2 regions of the Parageobacillus sp. KH3-4 genome follow, and region 2 is predicted to be linked to the other one. Evidence: riboswitches for the same ligand, from Rfam matches in the RefSeq annotation. Region 2 holds a riboswitch; the other holds the start of a gene.
The links. A riboswitch is a leader RNA that binds a small molecule or an ion and turns the genes downstream of it on or off. The one in region 2 is predicted to bind S-adenosylmethionine.

Region 1: it holds a riboswitch for S-adenosylmethionine, as region 2 does, so the genes downstream of both, mtnW (2,3-diketo-5-methylthiopentyl-1-phosphate enolase) here and MWM02_RS15180 (bifunctional homocysteine S-methyltransferase/methylenetetrahydrofolate reductase) in region 2, are expected to answer to the same signal.

Annotation. Positions count from the first base shown of each region.
Region 1 covers NZ_AP025627.1:2,847,484-2,855,908, forward strand. Annotated here, with positions in the region: gene MWM02_RS14330 (S9 family peptidase) at 1-1,235, shown strand, start outside; gene MWM02_RS14335 (MarR family winged helix-turn-helix transcriptional regulator) at 1,334-1,780, opposite strand; gene MWM02_RS14340 (ZIP family metal transporter) at 2,148-2,879, shown strand; gene MWM02_RS14345 (1,2-dihydroxy-3-keto-5-methylthiopentene dioxygenase) at 3,022-3,558, opposite strand; gene MWM02_RS14350 (methylthioribulose 1-phosphate dehydratase) at 3,601-4,230, opposite strand; gene mtnX (2-hydroxy-3-keto-5-methylthiopentenyl-1-phosphate phosphatase) at 4,248-4,907, opposite strand; gene mtnW (2,3-diketo-5-methylthiopentyl-1-phosphate enolase) at 4,904-6,145, opposite strand; SAM riboswitch class I at 6,216-6,324, opposite strand; gene MWM02_RS14365 (pyridoxal phosphate-dependent aminotransferase) at 6,436-7,608, opposite strand; gene MWM02_RS14370 (carbon-nitrogen family hydrolase) at 7,705-8,425, shown strand, end outside.
Region 2 covers NZ_AP025627.1:3,006,823-3,015,247, forward strand. Annotated here, with positions in the region: gene MWM02_RS15155 (DUF3941 domain-containing protein) at 45-176, shown strand; gene MWM02_RS15160 (ferritin-like domain-containing protein) at 474-920, shown strand; gene MWM02_RS15165 (YajQ family cyclic di-GMP-binding protein) at 1,253-1,744, shown strand; gene MWM02_RS15170 (L-lactate permease) at 1,817-3,322, opposite strand; gene MWM02_RS15175 (helix-turn-helix domain-containing protein) at 3,448-4,005, shown strand; SAM riboswitch class I at 4,155-4,260, shown strand; gene MWM02_RS15180 (bifunctional homocysteine S-methyltransferase/methylenetetrahydrofolate reductase) at 4,344-6,194, shown strand; gene metH (methionine synthase) at 6,187-8,425, shown strand, end outside.

The sequences.
Region 1 (8,425 bases), 160 kb from region 2:
CGGATGGAAAAATGCTCGCAGCGATTGGACATGAACTCGAATATTTAGGCGCCACATTAAACCGGGTTTGGACTTTCGACGTTTCCAGCGGGGAAAAACGGACGCTGACCGCCAATTGGGATGTGCATGTCGGTGACGCGATGGTGGGGGACATGCATTCTGGCGCCCCAAGTCCCGGACTCATTTGGGATAAAGAAGGAAACGGCCTGTATTTTCTTGCTTCCGAACGAGGACGCGTCAACCTTTATCATGTAGCGCTAGACGGAACGATTACCCCTGCAGTCATCGGTGATTTCCATTTATACGGATTAACTATTCATCCCCATAATCACATGGCGGTGGCGGCCATTAGCGATCCGACCCATATTGGCGACTTATATGCCGTTTCTCTTCGCGACGGAAGACGTGACAAGCTGACAAACGCCAATGAGGAGTTGGAAAAGGAGCTTGCCTTTTCTAAGCCTGAAGCGTTCTCGTACCCGTCCCGCGATGGCTGGAACATTCAAGGGTGGCTGATGAAGCCTCCTCATCTTGAAGAGGGGCAAAAAGTGCCGATGATTGTAGAGATTCACGGCGGACCGCATGCGATGTACGGCTTTACCTTTTTCCATGAAATGCAAGTGCTTGCGGCAAAAGGATATGCGGTGTTGTTTACGAATCCGCGCGGTAGCCACGGCTATGGCCAAACATTTGTCAATGCCGTACGCGGTGATTATGGCGGAATGGACTATGAAGATATTATGAGCGGTGTCGAATACGCGCTTGCCCATTTTGATTTCATTGATGAAACTCGCCTCGGCGTTACAGGCGGAAGCTATGGCGGCTTTATGACAAACTGGATCGTTGGGCATACGGACCGATTTAAAGCTGCAGTGACGCAGCGGTCTATTTCCAATTGGCTCAGTTTCTATGGAGTGAGCGACATCGGCTATTTCTTTACGGAATGGGAAGTCGGTTGCAACGTGTGGGAAAATCCGGAGCGGCTTTGGCGCCACTCTCCGTTGAAGTATGTGAACAACATTCGGACTCCGTTATTAATTCTCCATAGCGAAAAAGATTATCGCTGTCCGATTGAACAAGCGGAACAGCTGTTTATTGCCCTGAAACATTTAAAGCGGGAAACAAAACTTGTCCGCTTTCCAGAAGCGAACCACGATCTGTCCCGCAGCGGTCCACCGACACTCCGCCTCGAACGGCTGAATCATATTGTCGGCTGGTTTGAAAAATACTTATAGGTGCCATAGGAAAACATCGCCTGTTTACTTTCCATCGCTTTCTTAAACCGCAATGAATAAAGGGCTGGCAGAAACGAATAATCGTTTTTGTCAGCCCCTTATGATTTCCGCTTTGCGCCATATCCTAATTTTTTTAATAAATCGATCGCATTGTCTTTTTCCTCGGCTGTCAAACCGGCGACCGTTTCATGAATCGTTTGTGCGTGCCGCGGAAAAACTTCCTCAATGAACGATTTTCCTTTTTCTGTAATCGAAGCATATGTGACACGGCGATCTTTTTCGCACGCCTTTCGCACAATGAGCCCCTTTTGCTCCAATTTGTCCACTACATACGTAATGCTGCCGCTGGCGAGCAAAATTTTTTCGCCAATTTGCTGCAGCGGCTGGTCACCTTTATGGTAAAGCAATTCTAAGACCGCAAACTCCGTCGGATTCACGCCAAACGATTGAATCGACTTGTTCACTTGATCGTTGACAGCCCGATATGCTCTTGATAACACGATAAACAATTTTAAGGATTGTTCAATGTCTTTCTCCTTCGTCATCCACAATCAAACCCTTTTGTTCGTTGAATATCAAAACCATTGTCAACATCTTTACAAATTAAGCTTAGGAAATTTTGGATAAAAAAGTGAAAAGAACGCAACATCAAGCCGCGCTGATAAACACATTTGCGCCCTGACACTTCTGCTTAAGCTAATTCTTACTTGCATTATACTTTAAATATCAAATGCAGTGCAATATTTTTTGAATAAGCGCTCCGCCCCACGATCTATTTTATAGGATGCTTGCTGTTTGTGATTTTTGTTTATATATTATAGTTATTTATGAATAATTATTTTTATTGCTTGGGCGTTTATCACCTTTTGTTGGGAAACTCATATTGTAAAAATTACAGAAAAGGAGGATTGGATGAAACAAGTATTAATCGGCAGCATACTTTCCGCATTATCAACCGGATTAGGTGCGGTTCCTATTTTATTTTTGGCAAAATCGATTACCCACCGATGGCGAGACATATTGCTGGCGTTTTCGGCTGGAATTATGATGGCGGCTTCCATGATGAGTTTAATTCCTGAAGCATTGCAGGCAGGCGGTTTTTCCGCTTTAACGATCGGGTTATTTTTTGGCGTCCTTATTCTAACCATTTTGGAAATGACTGTTCCCCATATTGATTTAGAACATACGAAAAAAGGAATTCAGTTTGACGAAAAGGCGATGCTCATCATTGCGGCAATTACTTTGCATAACATTCCCGAAGGGCTGTCGGTTGGGGTCAGCTATGCTTCCAACGTGTCGGAAACAGGCAATTTGATCGCACTAGCCATCGGATTGCAAAACGCTCCGGAAGGATTTTTAGTCGCTCTTTTTTTAATTCATCAACAGATTGGAAGATGGAAGTCGTTTATGATCGCTACGCTTACGGGCGCGGTTGAAATCGTGACATCACTGCTTGGGTTTTATTTAACGTCCATCTTTCGTCAGCTCGTTCCATACGGCCTTGCGTTTGCTGCGGGGGCGATGTTGTTTATTATTTACAAAGAGCTCATTCCGGAAAGCCACGGGGATGGAAATGAGCGCACGTCCACATATTCCTTTATTGTCGGAATATTGTTTATGATTTTTTTAGTAGAATCATTTTAAGTATTACTTTTGGTGCGCGCATGGATGTTCATCACAAACTTTCGTCGGAACAGCGGCAAAAATCGTATTCTGTTAACTGCGAATCTCGTTATCATCATAAAAAAAACCCCTCTTTCCTTAGAGGAAAAGAGGGGATAGCCATTTATTGAGCGTTGACTCCTTCTTTTTCGTAAATCGGCACCCATCCTTCTGTCGTAACAAAAATGCGAATCGCAACAACGCGGCGGTCTTCTTGCAGCGTAAAATAATGACGCGTTTTTTCAGGAACGGAAATAAGATCGCCCGGCTCCAGTTCGACATCAAAAAATTTTCCATCTTTTCCTTGAATTGCGAAAACGCCGTGGCCGCTTACGATAAAGCGAACTTCGTCATCGGTATGGTGATGTTCGCGTTTAAAGTTTTCCAAAAGCTGATCCAAATTCGGCGTATCTTCCGACAAAGAAATGACGTCTTGCGCTTTGTAGCCGCGACGTGCAGAAATATCGGCAATTTCTTCTTTGTACGTTTCTAAAATTTCGTTTTTCTCCTCATCGGTAAGCAAATATTTTTCGCGCAAATGCTCTGGAAGTTTGTTAATATCCCACTTTTCATAAATAACTCCTTGCTCATCCAAAAATTTTACTACTTTCTCAAAATCTGTAATTCTTTCATTTGTTTCATGAAAACGAATTACCGGCATTGTTTCATCCTCCTTAAATGGTATTTTTTATATTAGAAAAGGTTAAGCAAATGCCTTTGCTCCCTTAAGAAGCAGCAGTTTCACACGATAGCTAAACAAAAACTCCCACGCTTCCAAAAACTTTTTCGCTTCAAACGCGTCCTTTCCCCATACGGTAATGCCGTGGTTGCGGATCAATACCGCCCCGGCGTCACCGTTTACATGCTTGGCAAATTCTTTCGCAAGCGTCGGAATATGCGCGTAGTTTCGAATAATCGGAATGCGGATGACCGCATCTTCTTCCCAAAGCCCAAATGCTTTAATAATCTCCTGGCCGGAAAATGCAACTTCTCCGTCATCTCCATACAATTCAGAAATGACGTTATTGTCGATCGTATGGACGTGGAGGCTGCAGCCCGCGTTCGTTTTATTATAAATTTCCACATGTAAAAGCGTTTCGGCGGACGGCTTTAAATGCGTTTTTTCCACCGGATTCCCGGAAGCGTCGACAAGCAAAAAATCTTCATCGGTTTGCTTTCGCTTATCTTTGCCGCTTGCCGTCACTAAAAAAGTGAGAGGGTCATCGGTTACCTTGATGGACAAGTTGCCGCTTGTGGCAAAAAACCAGTCTCGCGCCGCCAATTCCGCCTTTACTTCGGCAAGCTCTTTCCATCTTTTTGCGAGCAAACTCATGCTTTTTGCGAGCAAACTCATGCTTTCACCTCCATCGTCTCCAGAAAATGAATGACATCGAAAAATGTCGCAAACGGCGTATGCGGGATATCTAATTCTTGGCATTTTTGCAGCAGGAAATCGCGGGCGATCACATGATCCGCCAGTTTCGCCACCGCTAAATCGGTGATCGAATCGCCGATGACAATATGGAAGGAATCAGGCTTTCTCAATTTTCGCAGCAGCGACGGCTTGCAGCAGCCGCAGCCGTTTTGGCACTCGTTATCGCATGAATGCGGCCACGTGATGCGGATCGTTTCTCCGCTGAAATCAGCGCCATTGCAGAAGATGCGTTCTTTTTCGACGATCCCTTCTAAAAGCGGATAGACAAAAAAGTCGATGCCGCCGCTGACGACATATAGCGGAATATCACGCTCCTTCGTAAACGCGACGAATTCGCGAAAACCGTCGCGGATGCGGGCGTTTTGCAAAACGAAATCGGTAATGTCTTCCTTCCAACTTGATGGTAGAAGGGAAAACATCGCGCCAACCCCTTCTTGCACCGAGATGCGCTGTGCTAATATATCATCTTTTAACGCTTCCCATTCCGGCGGCGCAAACCGTTTCATAATCGCGACAATGTTGTCAGTGTCTGTAATCGTCCCATCAAAATCGCAAAATATGATTGGCTTTGTCATGATGTCACCTCTATTGCTCCCCATAAGTCAATCGCTTTTTGCAATGCGTCATTTTCGCGCGCTGCTTCATGAAGTGATTTTCCGGCGAGAACGGCATCGATCGCAGCGCGAAACGCTTTGCCGCCGCCTTCCGCTCCGTCTGGATGGCCATGTATGCCGCCGCCCGCATTGACGATGCTATCTATGCCAAAATCGCGGAACAATAATGGCACAAGTCCTGGATGAATGCCCGCCGATGGAACCGGAAACGACCGTTTAAACGGTTCCGTCTCGTCCGTCAGCTCCGCGGCAATACCAAGCGCCTCTTCTTTATCAAGGGCAACGCTTCCGTACGGCGACGGGAAAAGCACAAAATCTGCGCCAGCAAGGCGAAGCAATTTACCAAGCAGCAAAGATGCTTTTATTCCGTAAAACTCCGATGGGGTAAGCGCCCCGCTAAACGCCGGATGCGCCATGATCGGAATCGCAATTTCCTTATCTTCGCGCAATCCTTGGAGCACATCCAAACCGTAGGCAAATACGTTGAACAGCAATACGTCGGCGCCCAGTTCCACCGCGCGTTTCGCTTTTTCTTTCAACTCGAACGTTTTTCCAGTCAAATTTACCGCATATAACGTCCGTTTCCCCGTCTTCTCGTATACTTCGTTTAACACCGCTTTTCCTGCCGTAATCCGCTTTTCAAACGGCAGCAAATCGCTGTCAAATAAGATTTCATCATCTTTGACAAGGTCGACCCCGCCAAGCGCCTGCTGCTTCAGCTGTTCAGTTAAATAAACGATATCGCGGCCGATGACACCTTTAAAAATGCTCATCAAAAGCGGGCGATCATATACATTAACTTTTTGCCGAATCTCATCGATGCCAAAACGAGGGCCGGGAAACTGCTTCTTCCATTCATCGGAAAACGTTACATCTAGCAATCTTACTTCTCCGTCCAAAGACAGTTTGCCAAACACCGTTGTTAAAAGCGCCGGAATGTCAGCGCTGAAATTGGCCGTTGGATAAGCGATTTGCACGATCGCTCGCTTCAGCCGTTTTCCAAAGTAGCGGTTTACTCGTTCACTTTCTTCCAGCACTTGTATATTCGCGACTTCACCTTTATGTTTGCGCAATTGCTCGCGTTCAAGCTGCGGCAAATCGGTCCACGTGCCGACCGTTAAACCGAGCGCAATTCCTTCCGCCTTTTTCTTGATATCTTTTTCATCGTGAATCAGATATGTGGCAATCACTTGACTCATCGTCATCCCTCTTTCTGTTCATCCATCAAAAAAACCTCTTCATAAGAAGAGGCTTTGATTATTCACACTCTTCTTATCTCCCAGCGTTTCCGCTGCAAGAATTAGCACCGTGCTTAACCGTTGTTAAGCCGGTTGCCGGGCTTCATTGGGCTTGTCCCTCCGCCTGCTCTTGATAAGAATGTCTGCAATATCATATTCACTTTTCAAACTTTCGAACTATTCGCTCTCGCAAATTTAATTTGAATTATGGCAGTATTTTTTTACGCTGTCAATCATTTTTTTGCATTTTATTAAAAAAGACCAAGCTGCGCAATCCGTTCCGCCGCTTCTTGCAAGCGGGCTTCACTTGTTAATAATCCTACGCGCACATATCCTTCCCCATGCTCGCCGAACCCGATTCCCGGCGCGACAACGACATGCGCTTTTTCTAGCAAATAATCGGAAAAACGTTCCGATGTCCAGCCGTTCGGTACCGGCAGCCACGCAAAAAACGAACCTTTTGGGGCAGTGACATCCCAGCCGATTCGCCGCAACGCGTCAATGAGCGTATTGCGCCGCGATTCATACAAGGCGACAAGCTCCTCGACGCAACGCTGCGAGGAAAGAAGGGCGGTCGCTGCCGCTTCTTGAATGGCGCCGAACAAGCTCACATATAAATGATCTTGCAGCAAATTAATCGCCGCAATCACGCTTTCATTTCCAACGGCAAATGCCACTCGCCAGCCCGCCATATTATATGTTTTGGAGAACGTATAAATTTCCACGCCAATTTCTTTTGCCCCCTCTGCTTGGAGAAAGCTAACCGGTTTTCTTCCGTCAAAGCCGATCGCACCGTATGCAAAATCATGAACGACGCAAATTCCGTGTTTGGCGGCAAACGACACCGTTTCTTCAAAAAATTCCTGCGAAGCAATCGCCCCAGTCGGGTTATTCGGATAGTTTAAAAACATCATTTTTGCTTTTTCCGCGATACTTGCCGGAATTTCATCATAATCGGGCAAAAACTGATTTTCCGCACGCAACGGCATCATCACCATTTCCGCACGCGCGAGCGCAATCCCCGACCAATAATCCGGATATCCCGGGTCAGGCACGAGCACAATATCCCCCGGATTAACTAGACATTGCGGAATCTCGACAAGCCCTGCCTTCCCGCCAAACAAAATCGCTACTTCTTTTTCCGGGTCAACAGTAACGCCGTATTCGCGCTCATAAAACGCGGCAACCGCGCGTTTCAAGAAGGAATATCCTTGAAACGGCGAATATTTGTGATATTTTGGGTTCGCCACCGCCTTTTGCATCGCCGCAACGATATGCGGAGGAGTCGGCTGATCGGGATTGCCTTGCCCTAAATTGATCACGTCATGCCCCTCCGCCATTTTTTTCGCGACTTTATCGACAAGCGAAGCAAAAAACTGCTTTGGCAGGCTCTGCAGTAACTCGGATGGAGGAAACTGTTTCATCATGAACACCTTCTCAAAAATTTCTTGAAATTCTAGTGAAAAATCATATATCGTAAAAATCAAAATGTAAAGTAAATTTTTTCGAGGTGAATTTCGATGATAATAAAAATTGCATGTCTTCAGCTGGATATCGCCTTTGGCAATCCCGCAGAAAACGAACAGCGCGTGGAAAAAGAGATAGAAAAAATTGCAAAAGATCGTCCAGATATTATCGTTCTTCCTGAATTATGGACGACCGGTTATGATTTAACCCGCCTTGATGAAATTGCCGATGAGGGCGGTGCACGCACAAAAGCGTTCATTCAGAAATTAGCGAAAACACATCATGTCAATATCGTTGCTGGATCTGTTGCTAAAAAAACTGCAAATGGCGTCACTAATACGATGTACGTCGCCGACCGAAACGGCGCCATCGTTGGCGAATATAGCAAACTCCATTTATTCCAGCTGATGAATGAACATCTTTACTTGCAATCAGGGGAAAAAATGGGATTATTCACATTAGAAAACACTCAATGTGCTGGCGTCATTTGTTATGACATCCGCTTTCCGGAATGGGTCCGCGCCCATATGGTCCAAGGGGCGGAAGTGTTATTTGTCGTCGCCGAATGGCCGCTTCCCCGCCTTTCCCATTGGCGCACGCTGCTTGCAGCGCGCGCGATTGAAAATCAATGCTACGTCATCGCGTGCAACCGCGCTGGGAGCGATCCAAACAACGTCTTTGCCGGCCATTCGCTGGTGATTGATCCATGGGGGGAAATCGTCGTGGAAGCAAGCGAACAACCTTGTACATTAACGGCGCAAATCGACCTTGCAA
Region 2 (8,425 bases):
ACGCATACTAATGGCGTACACCGTAGATAAGGAGTGCACGCCATATGTCACATACGAGCGACAATGATAAAAAAGCGCGCGACAACAACGCAAAACGCCATGAAAAAAACATGCTTCGCGAAAAAAACCGCGAGGCGGGAAAATTTGCGTACTCGAAGAAGACCGATCATTTGTAAACTTATACTATGCGAATAACTTCCTTTGATTAAAGGGTAGAATGGCAAAAGCATGATTCACTAAACCGCCCCCACTTACCGGCCAACGTGCCTGCAGGTGGGGGATTGTTATATCCTTCTCCCATACCATTCCCCCGTCCCACGAGATAGCACGCTTGCGCTTTGCTGGAAGTGGCGAAACTCCCTTGGCACTTATAATAACCAAAGCCCTCCACAAGGTGGCTGAAAATATATAGACTTGCACCACATTCCATATTTTTCTGTAAAATATCATAGATCAAATGGGGGGGCTATATAATGTATCCTTTTTTTAGTAACTACAACGTGACGTATAGACAATCCAAAAAATTGGTTAATGACATTGAAAGAGCCATTAACGGAGAGTATAGCGCGATAAAGTGTTATGCAAATTTAGCTAATTTGGCTCTGGCAGAAAAGGAAAGAAAACAAATTCTTGAAATTAGACAAGATGAAATACGGCATTTTCAGCAATTTGCGCAGATTTACGCAAATCTAACTGGGCAACAACCGCAACCAAAAATTATTGAAGAATGTCCGGATACGTATTTAGAAGGATTAGAATTTGCTCTACAAGATGAACAAAAAACAGTCGATTTTTATCTAGATATTGCATCGGAAACAAGTAATCAATATGTAAAAGAGACGTTTCGCCGAGCAGCCGCAGATGAACAAAATCACGCAGTTTGGTTCTTATACTTTTTTGCAAAACAAAAACAACGGTAAATCACTGTTTTTCTATCTTTGCCGATCGAAAAAAACGTTCCATTTCGGAACAACAATATCTACTTTAAGCCAATCACAGCAGTTATTTGATTTTTCGCACTTCCATGCCAGCGTATAGCATGTGCCGCCTCTTTGTCTCCATGCTCGCTCCGCTTTTATGAGTTTCTCAAAAGTGGAGCGGTTTCCGCGCTCTCTCTGCTTTTGGAGAATTTTCTCCTCCTCTCCCCCATCTTCCTGTTTCTTCGAATGCTTCTAACGCCGCTTTTCCTGTTGTTTCCGCTGTTTCCTTTTACTATAATGAAACTAAATAACGAAAAAGCTGGAGGTTATGTATGTCAAAAGAAAATTCCTTTGATATTGTATCGAAAGTTGACTTATCGGAAGTTACCAATGCGATCAACATCACGCTGAAAGAAATTAAAAACCGCTACGACTTTAAAGGCAGCAAAAGCGACATTTCCTTGGAAAAAGACGAGCTTATTCTTATTTCCGACGACGAATTTAAATTGGAACAGCTTAAAGACGTGCTGATCGGCAAGCTCATTAGGCGGGGCGTGCCGACGAAAAACATTCAATACGGCAAAATTGAGCCTGCTTCCGGAGGCACGGTGCGCCAGCGCGCCAAGCTTGTGCAAGGCATTGACAAGGAAAATGCGAAAAAAATCAACACGATCATAAAAAAAACCGGCCTGAAAGTGAAAAGCCAAGTGCAGGACGACCAAATCCGCGTCAGCGGCAAAAGCAAAGACGACTTGCAAAAGGTCATCGCCGCAATTCGCGAAGCTGATTTGCCGATTGATGTGCAATTTGTCAATTATCGATAAAAAAGATGTTACGGGTGCTAAGCGCCCGTAGCATCTTTTTTTATGCTCTTTCCCTCTATTTTCACATTTATGTTAAAGAAAAAAACTTAACCCAACAATACTAGACGTAATGATCAGCAAAACAGCAAAAGCAATTGGAAGAATGTCCCGCACCAATTGCCCTTCATGTCCAGACTGGCTAGTGATAGAGGCCGCTAAGACAATTCGCGACGGGGAAGCCATGGTCATGTTCGCTGCGGAGACGTTTTGTGCTGTGGCATATAATAGTGCAGGACTATGTAATTGCTGGGCCATCGTGCTTTGAAAATGGGAAAACATAGCGTTCGCTGCACTGTTGCTGCCGCTCATGAATCCGCCGATTGCGCCGATAAACGGAGAAGCGATGATAAACCACGAGCCTACTAATGCAGCAATATGGGCAGCCAGGAAATTCGTCATTCCCGCTCCCTCCATCACGCTCGACATCGCGATAAAACCCGTTGTTGCTATTGCGGCAGGATATACTTGTTTGATGGTTTTTCCTATACAAATTTTTAGTTGAACGCCAGTCAGTCGATATAGCCATATCGCTGTCAGCGATGCAAGGAGCAGGGCAAAACCCGGGCTATACAACAGCTCTAAGTGAAAATGATATTTTGGCCATTGAATAACTAGCATACTCGCAACTATTCTTCTACATGCAGCAGAGAAATGGGAAACAAATATATATATTGTTAAAACGGCATATGGTGCCATTGCCTTATAAAAATTCCCCTTTCCAATCACTACATGCGCCGCGGCTGTCTTTCCCCTCTTTTTGCTGATCAATGTCTTTACTTTCCAATAGATAATGAGCGCACAAGCTGCGGCACCGCCTGCCAATACGCCCGCCAGCTCTGTAGATACGTACACGCTTGTCGCCCACGTAACAAGCGATAACACAAAAGAAACGAGAAAAATGGAGTCGAGATGCTGTTTGACCGACTTTTTTCCGCCACTAACCGCTACAACCATAAACGCATAAAATACATAAAGTGGAATGCTTACTAGCGCGCTATACTCCCCCAGCTGACGCAAAGGAACTCCAGACAATTCCGCATTAATGACCGTACCGATGGCAAGCGCGCCCCACGGCACGGCCGACTGCGTTAATAACGATAATACCATTGTTTTTTTCGCCGAAAATCCGAACGCAAGATATAATGGGGCAACGATCACAACAGCGACGCCAAATCCGCTAACCGCTTCTAGAAAAGGTCCTAAAGAGGCAGAAATAAGCAGCCCTTGCTCTGCCTGCGAGCGGCAAAAGCGAGATAAGCCATAAGCCATCGCATTCATCGCTCCGCATTCATTCAGCAAGTTGTATAAAAACAGCCCAAATACTAATACATAAATGACCGTAACGGACAACAGCATTCCTCGAACGGAGGAATGCAATAAATTTTGCACCGGCGCATCAAAAGAAAAATAGGCCAATACGGATGCCAATCCATACGAATAAACAGCAGTATGCAGCGCCGGCATTTTAAGCCACACTAAACAAATGAGAGCAAATAAAATAGGCAACCCTGCTAATAAGAAATGAACCGCATGATGCATGGAACATCTCCCCTCCCCTTTTTATCCACTATAGTGGATATATATATATTATTCTCCACAAAAAGCGCGAGTCAAGACAAAATTTCCACTATAGTGTAATATATACAACAAGGAGGAAGGCAATTATGAATTTTGGAAAAAACGTGCGGGAAGCAAGAAAGCGAAAATCCCTTTCATTGCAGGCATTATCAGAAAAATGCGGCGTTAGCCGCTCGATGCTATCGCAAATCGAGAGAGGAGAAAAAAATCCCACCATTCAGGTAGCTTGCCAGATCGCGGAAGGGTTGGACATGACTCTTTCGCAATTATTAGGAGAAGATGAGCAAAGCGAAGTCATTATCATTAGAAAAAGCGAACGATATATATACAAAGACGAGCGCAGCGGCTTTGAGCGCCATCTTTTATCCCCTTCTTTTCCGGCAAAAGGGATTGAGTTTGTTTTCAATATGATTCCGCCAAAACAAGAGTCCGGTGTTTTTCCGAAGCATAAAAAAGGAGTGAAAGAGTATATATCCGTAGCCAAAGGAAAGTTGAGAGTCGTACTAGGAACGCGATCATATGACTTGGCAGAAGGAGATTCGATATACTACGAAGCTGATGTTGAACATCGTTTCATTAATATTGGCGAGGAAGAATGCCACTACTACTTAGTCATTGATTCCAATCACGAACGTTCACTATAGTGAACTACGCTATTTTCACTAACGATTTTCTCATCAAGGATCGAATATTTTCATGAAAGCGATTCCTTTGTATTGAATATTTTCAGAAAATGCTTTACATTATATATTAATTAAATGTTAAAACGTTTGGCCACAACTTCATAGCGAATTTCTTATCAAGAGAGGGGGGAGGGACTGGCCCGATGAACCTTCAGCAACCTGGCGAAAGCCAAGGTGCTAAATCCAGACAGGCAAAAAACGCCTGGAAGATAAGAAGAGACGATACATAAAAAGTCTTCTTCTTATAGAAGGCTTTTTTCTTTTACCATTTTCACAGAACATAGAACGGGGGAATGAGCGTGGGTCTTTTGGAAGATTTGCAAGAACGAATTGTCATCGCCGATGGCGCAATGGGAACGCTGCTATACTCCCATGGCGTCGATCGATGTTTTGAAGAATTAAATTTGTCGAGACCGGAAGACATTCTTCATATTCATGAAGCATATATCGCCGCAGGCGCCGAGGTCATTCAAACGAATACATACGGCGCCAACTATGTCAAGCTTGCCCGCTATGGACTCGAAGATGAAGTGCCATCTATTAACCGCGCGGCGGTGCGGCTGGCGAAACAAGCGGCGAAAAATAAAGCCTACGTGCTCGGAACGATCGGCGGACTGCGCAGCATCAACAAAAGCGCCGTTTCCATCGATGAAATAAAGCGGACGTTTCGCGAACAATTGTTTGTGCTGTTAAACGAAGACGTCGACGGCTTATTGCTCGAGACGTATTACGATTTGGAAGAATTAAAGACAGTGCTTGCGATCGCACGCAAAGAAACGGATAAGCCGATTATCGCGCACGTCACCCTCCACGAAGTCGGCGTTTTGCAAGACGGCACTCCGCTTGCCGAAGCATTGGCGCAATTAGAACAGTTGGGAGCCGACGTTGTCGGGCTCAACTGCCGTCTCGGCCCATACCATATGATCCGCTCACTCGAGGAAGTGCCGCTGCCAAGCAAAGCGTTTCTTTCTGCGTATCCGAACGCAAGCCTGCCGGATTACCGCGACGGGCGGCTTGTTTATGAAACAAACACCGACTATTTTAAAGAAACGGCGCTGGCGTTCCGCGAACAAGGGGTGCGCCTCATCGGTGGGTGCTGCGGCACGACGCCGAAGCATATCGAAGCGATGGCAATCGCCTTAACGGATCGAACCCCGGTGCAAACGAAAACGGTGAAGCAGCGCCATATTTCCGTTTCCATATCATCGGATGAACCAAACGCGGCACCGCCGCTGCAAGATATCGTCCGCAAGCGCCGTTCAGTGATCGTCGAACTCGATCCACCGAAAAAACTAGGCATCGCTAAATTTTTAGAAGGCGCCAAAGCGCTCAAAGAAGCGAATATTGATGCATTGACATTGGCCGATAACTCGTTGGCGACTCCACGCATTAGCAATATGGCGCTCGGCACAATCGTCAAAGAGCAGCTTGGCATTCGCCCGCTCATTCATATCACATGCCGCGATCGCAACTTGATTGGGCTGCAGTCGCATCTGATGGGCTTGCACACGCTCGGCATCACCGACGTGCTCGCTATTACCGGCGATCCGTCGAAGATCGGCGATTTTCCTGGGGCGACATCCGTCTATGATTTATCGTCCTTTGATCTCATTCGTCTAATTCGCCAATTTAACGAAGGGCTTTCCTATTCTGGAAAACCGCTCGGGCAAAAAACAAATTTCTCGATCGCCGCAGCGTTTAACCCGAACGTACGCCATTTGGACAAAGCGGTCGAACGCCTTGAGAAAAAAATTCAATGCGGCGCCCATTATTTTATTACTCAGCCATTATACTCCGAACAAAAAATCGAAGAAGTGTACGAAGCGACAAAGCATCTTGAGACGCCGATTTACATTGGCATTATGCCGCTAGTAAGCGCGCGCAACGCTGATTTTCTTCACCATGAAGTACCTGGCATTACGCTTTCCGATGAAATCCGCTCCCGCATGGCGTCATGCGCAAACGACCCGGTGCAATCGGCACGCGAAGGAATCGCCATTGCCAAGTCGCTCATTGACGCCGCTTTTGACTTATTTAACGGCATCTACTTAATCACGCCGTTTTTGCGCTATGAAATGACCGTCGAACTCGTTCGCTACATTCACGAAAAAGAACAAGCCGCTCAAGAAAGGGAGGTACTCCATGGGTAACATAACATTGCAGCAACAGCTCGAAAAAAAAATATTAGTTATTGATGGCGCAATGGGAACAATGATTCAAAGCGCGCAGCTTTCAGCCGATGATTTCGGGGGCGAGCAATATGAAGGCTGCAACGAATATTTGACGCTCACCGCCCCCCATGTGATCGAACGCATTCATGAAGCATATTTGCAAGCGGGAGCCGACATTATCGAAACGAACACATTTGGCGCGACTAGCATTGTGTTGGATGAATATGAGCTCGGCCATTTAGCGTTTGAATTAAACATCGAAGCGGCCAAATTGGCGCGCAAAGTCGCCGACGCTTACTCTACCCCTGAATGGCCGCGCTTTGTCGCCGGTTCGATGGGACCGACGACAAAAACGTTGTCCGTCACGGGCGGCGTTACGTTCGAGCAATTAGTTGCCGCTTATGAAGAACAAGCGCGCGGGTTATTGCTCGGCGGCGTCGACTTGCTTCTGTTAGAAACATGCCAAGACACGTTAAATGTCAAAGCCGGCTTTATTGGGATTACGAAAGCATTCGCCTCTGTCGGAAAAAAAGTGCCAATTATGATTTCCGGGACGATTGAACCGATGGGAACCACGCTCGCCGGCCAAACGATCGAATCGTTTTTCATCTCCGTCCAGCATATGAATCCGTTTGCCGTCGGCTTAAACTGCGCAACCGGCCCGGAATTTATGACCGACCATTTGCGCACGCTCGCTTCCTTGGCGAACACGGCCGTTAGCTGTTATCCGAACGCCGGGCTTCCGGATGAGGAAGGCCGCTATCACGAAACGCCGGATATGTTGGCGAAAAAAATCCAACGGTTCGCCGAAAAAGGCTGGATTAACATCGTCGGCGGCTGCTGCGGGACAACGCCGGAACATATCCGCGCCATCGCCGAAGCAGTCCGCGGCATTCCGCCGCGGCCGGTTCCAGCGTCGTTTGACGTCCACGCCGTCTCCGGCATTGATCCGCTTATTTATGATGAAACGATGCGTCCGTTGTTTGTCGGAGAGAGAACAAACGTCATCGGTTCGCGCAAATTCAAACGATTGATCGCTGAAGGAAAATATGAAGAAGCGGCGGAAATCGCCCGCGCGCAAGTAAAAAACGGCGCGCATGTCATCGACATTTGCTTAGCTGATCCAGACCGCAACGAACAAGAAGATATGGAAAAATTTATCCAGCAGGTCATCAAAAAAGTAAAAGTGCCGCTTGTCATTGACTCGACGGATGAACGTGTTATTGAACGAGCCCTCACTTATTCGCAAGGGAAAGCAATTATTAACTCGATTAACTTGGAAGATGGGGAAGAACGGTTTGAAAAAGTCGTTCCGCTCCTTCACAAATACGGCGCCGCCGTTGTCGTCGGAACGATTGATGAACAAGGGATGGCGATTGATGCCGAGCGGAAGCTGGAGATCGCCTTACGTTCATATGACTTGCTTGTGAATAAATACGGCGTTTCCCCACGCGACATTATTTTCGACCCGCTCGTATTCCCTGTCGGCACAGGCGACGAACAATATATCGGCGCCGCAAAAGAAACGATCGAGGGTATCCGCCTCATTAAAGAACGGCTTCCGCAATGTTTAACGATACTCGGCATTAGCAACGTCTCTTTTGGGCTTCCGCCGGTGGGCCGCGAAATTTTAAACTCTGTCTTTTTATATCATTGCACACAAGCCGGGCTCGACTACGCAATCGTCAATACGGAAAAGCTAGAACGGTTCGCTTCGATTCCGGAAGAAGAAGTTCGATTGGCCGAAGAGCTTCTGTTTAACACGAACGATGAAACGTTAAACATGTTTATCCAATTTTACCGCGATAAAACGAAAGAGCCGAAAAAAGCGAAAACAGAGCTTAGCCTTGAAGAGCGGCTCGCGCGCTATGTTATCGAAGGCACAAAAGAAGGATTGTTCGCCGATTTGGAACAAGCGCTGCAAACGTATGACGATCCGCTTGATATCATCAACGGTCCGCTGATGGCGGGAATGGATGAAGTCGGGCGGCTGTTTAATGACAACCAGCTTATTGTCGCCGAAGTATTGCAAAGCGCGGAAGTCATGAAAGCAGCGGTCGCCTTTTTAGAGCCGCATATGGAGAAAAAGGAAGGCAGCACAAAAGGAAAAGTGATTCTCGCCACCGTCAAAGGCGACGTGCACGATATCGGCAAAAACCTAGTCGACATCATTTTAAGCAACAACGGCTTTCATGTCATTGATCTAGGAA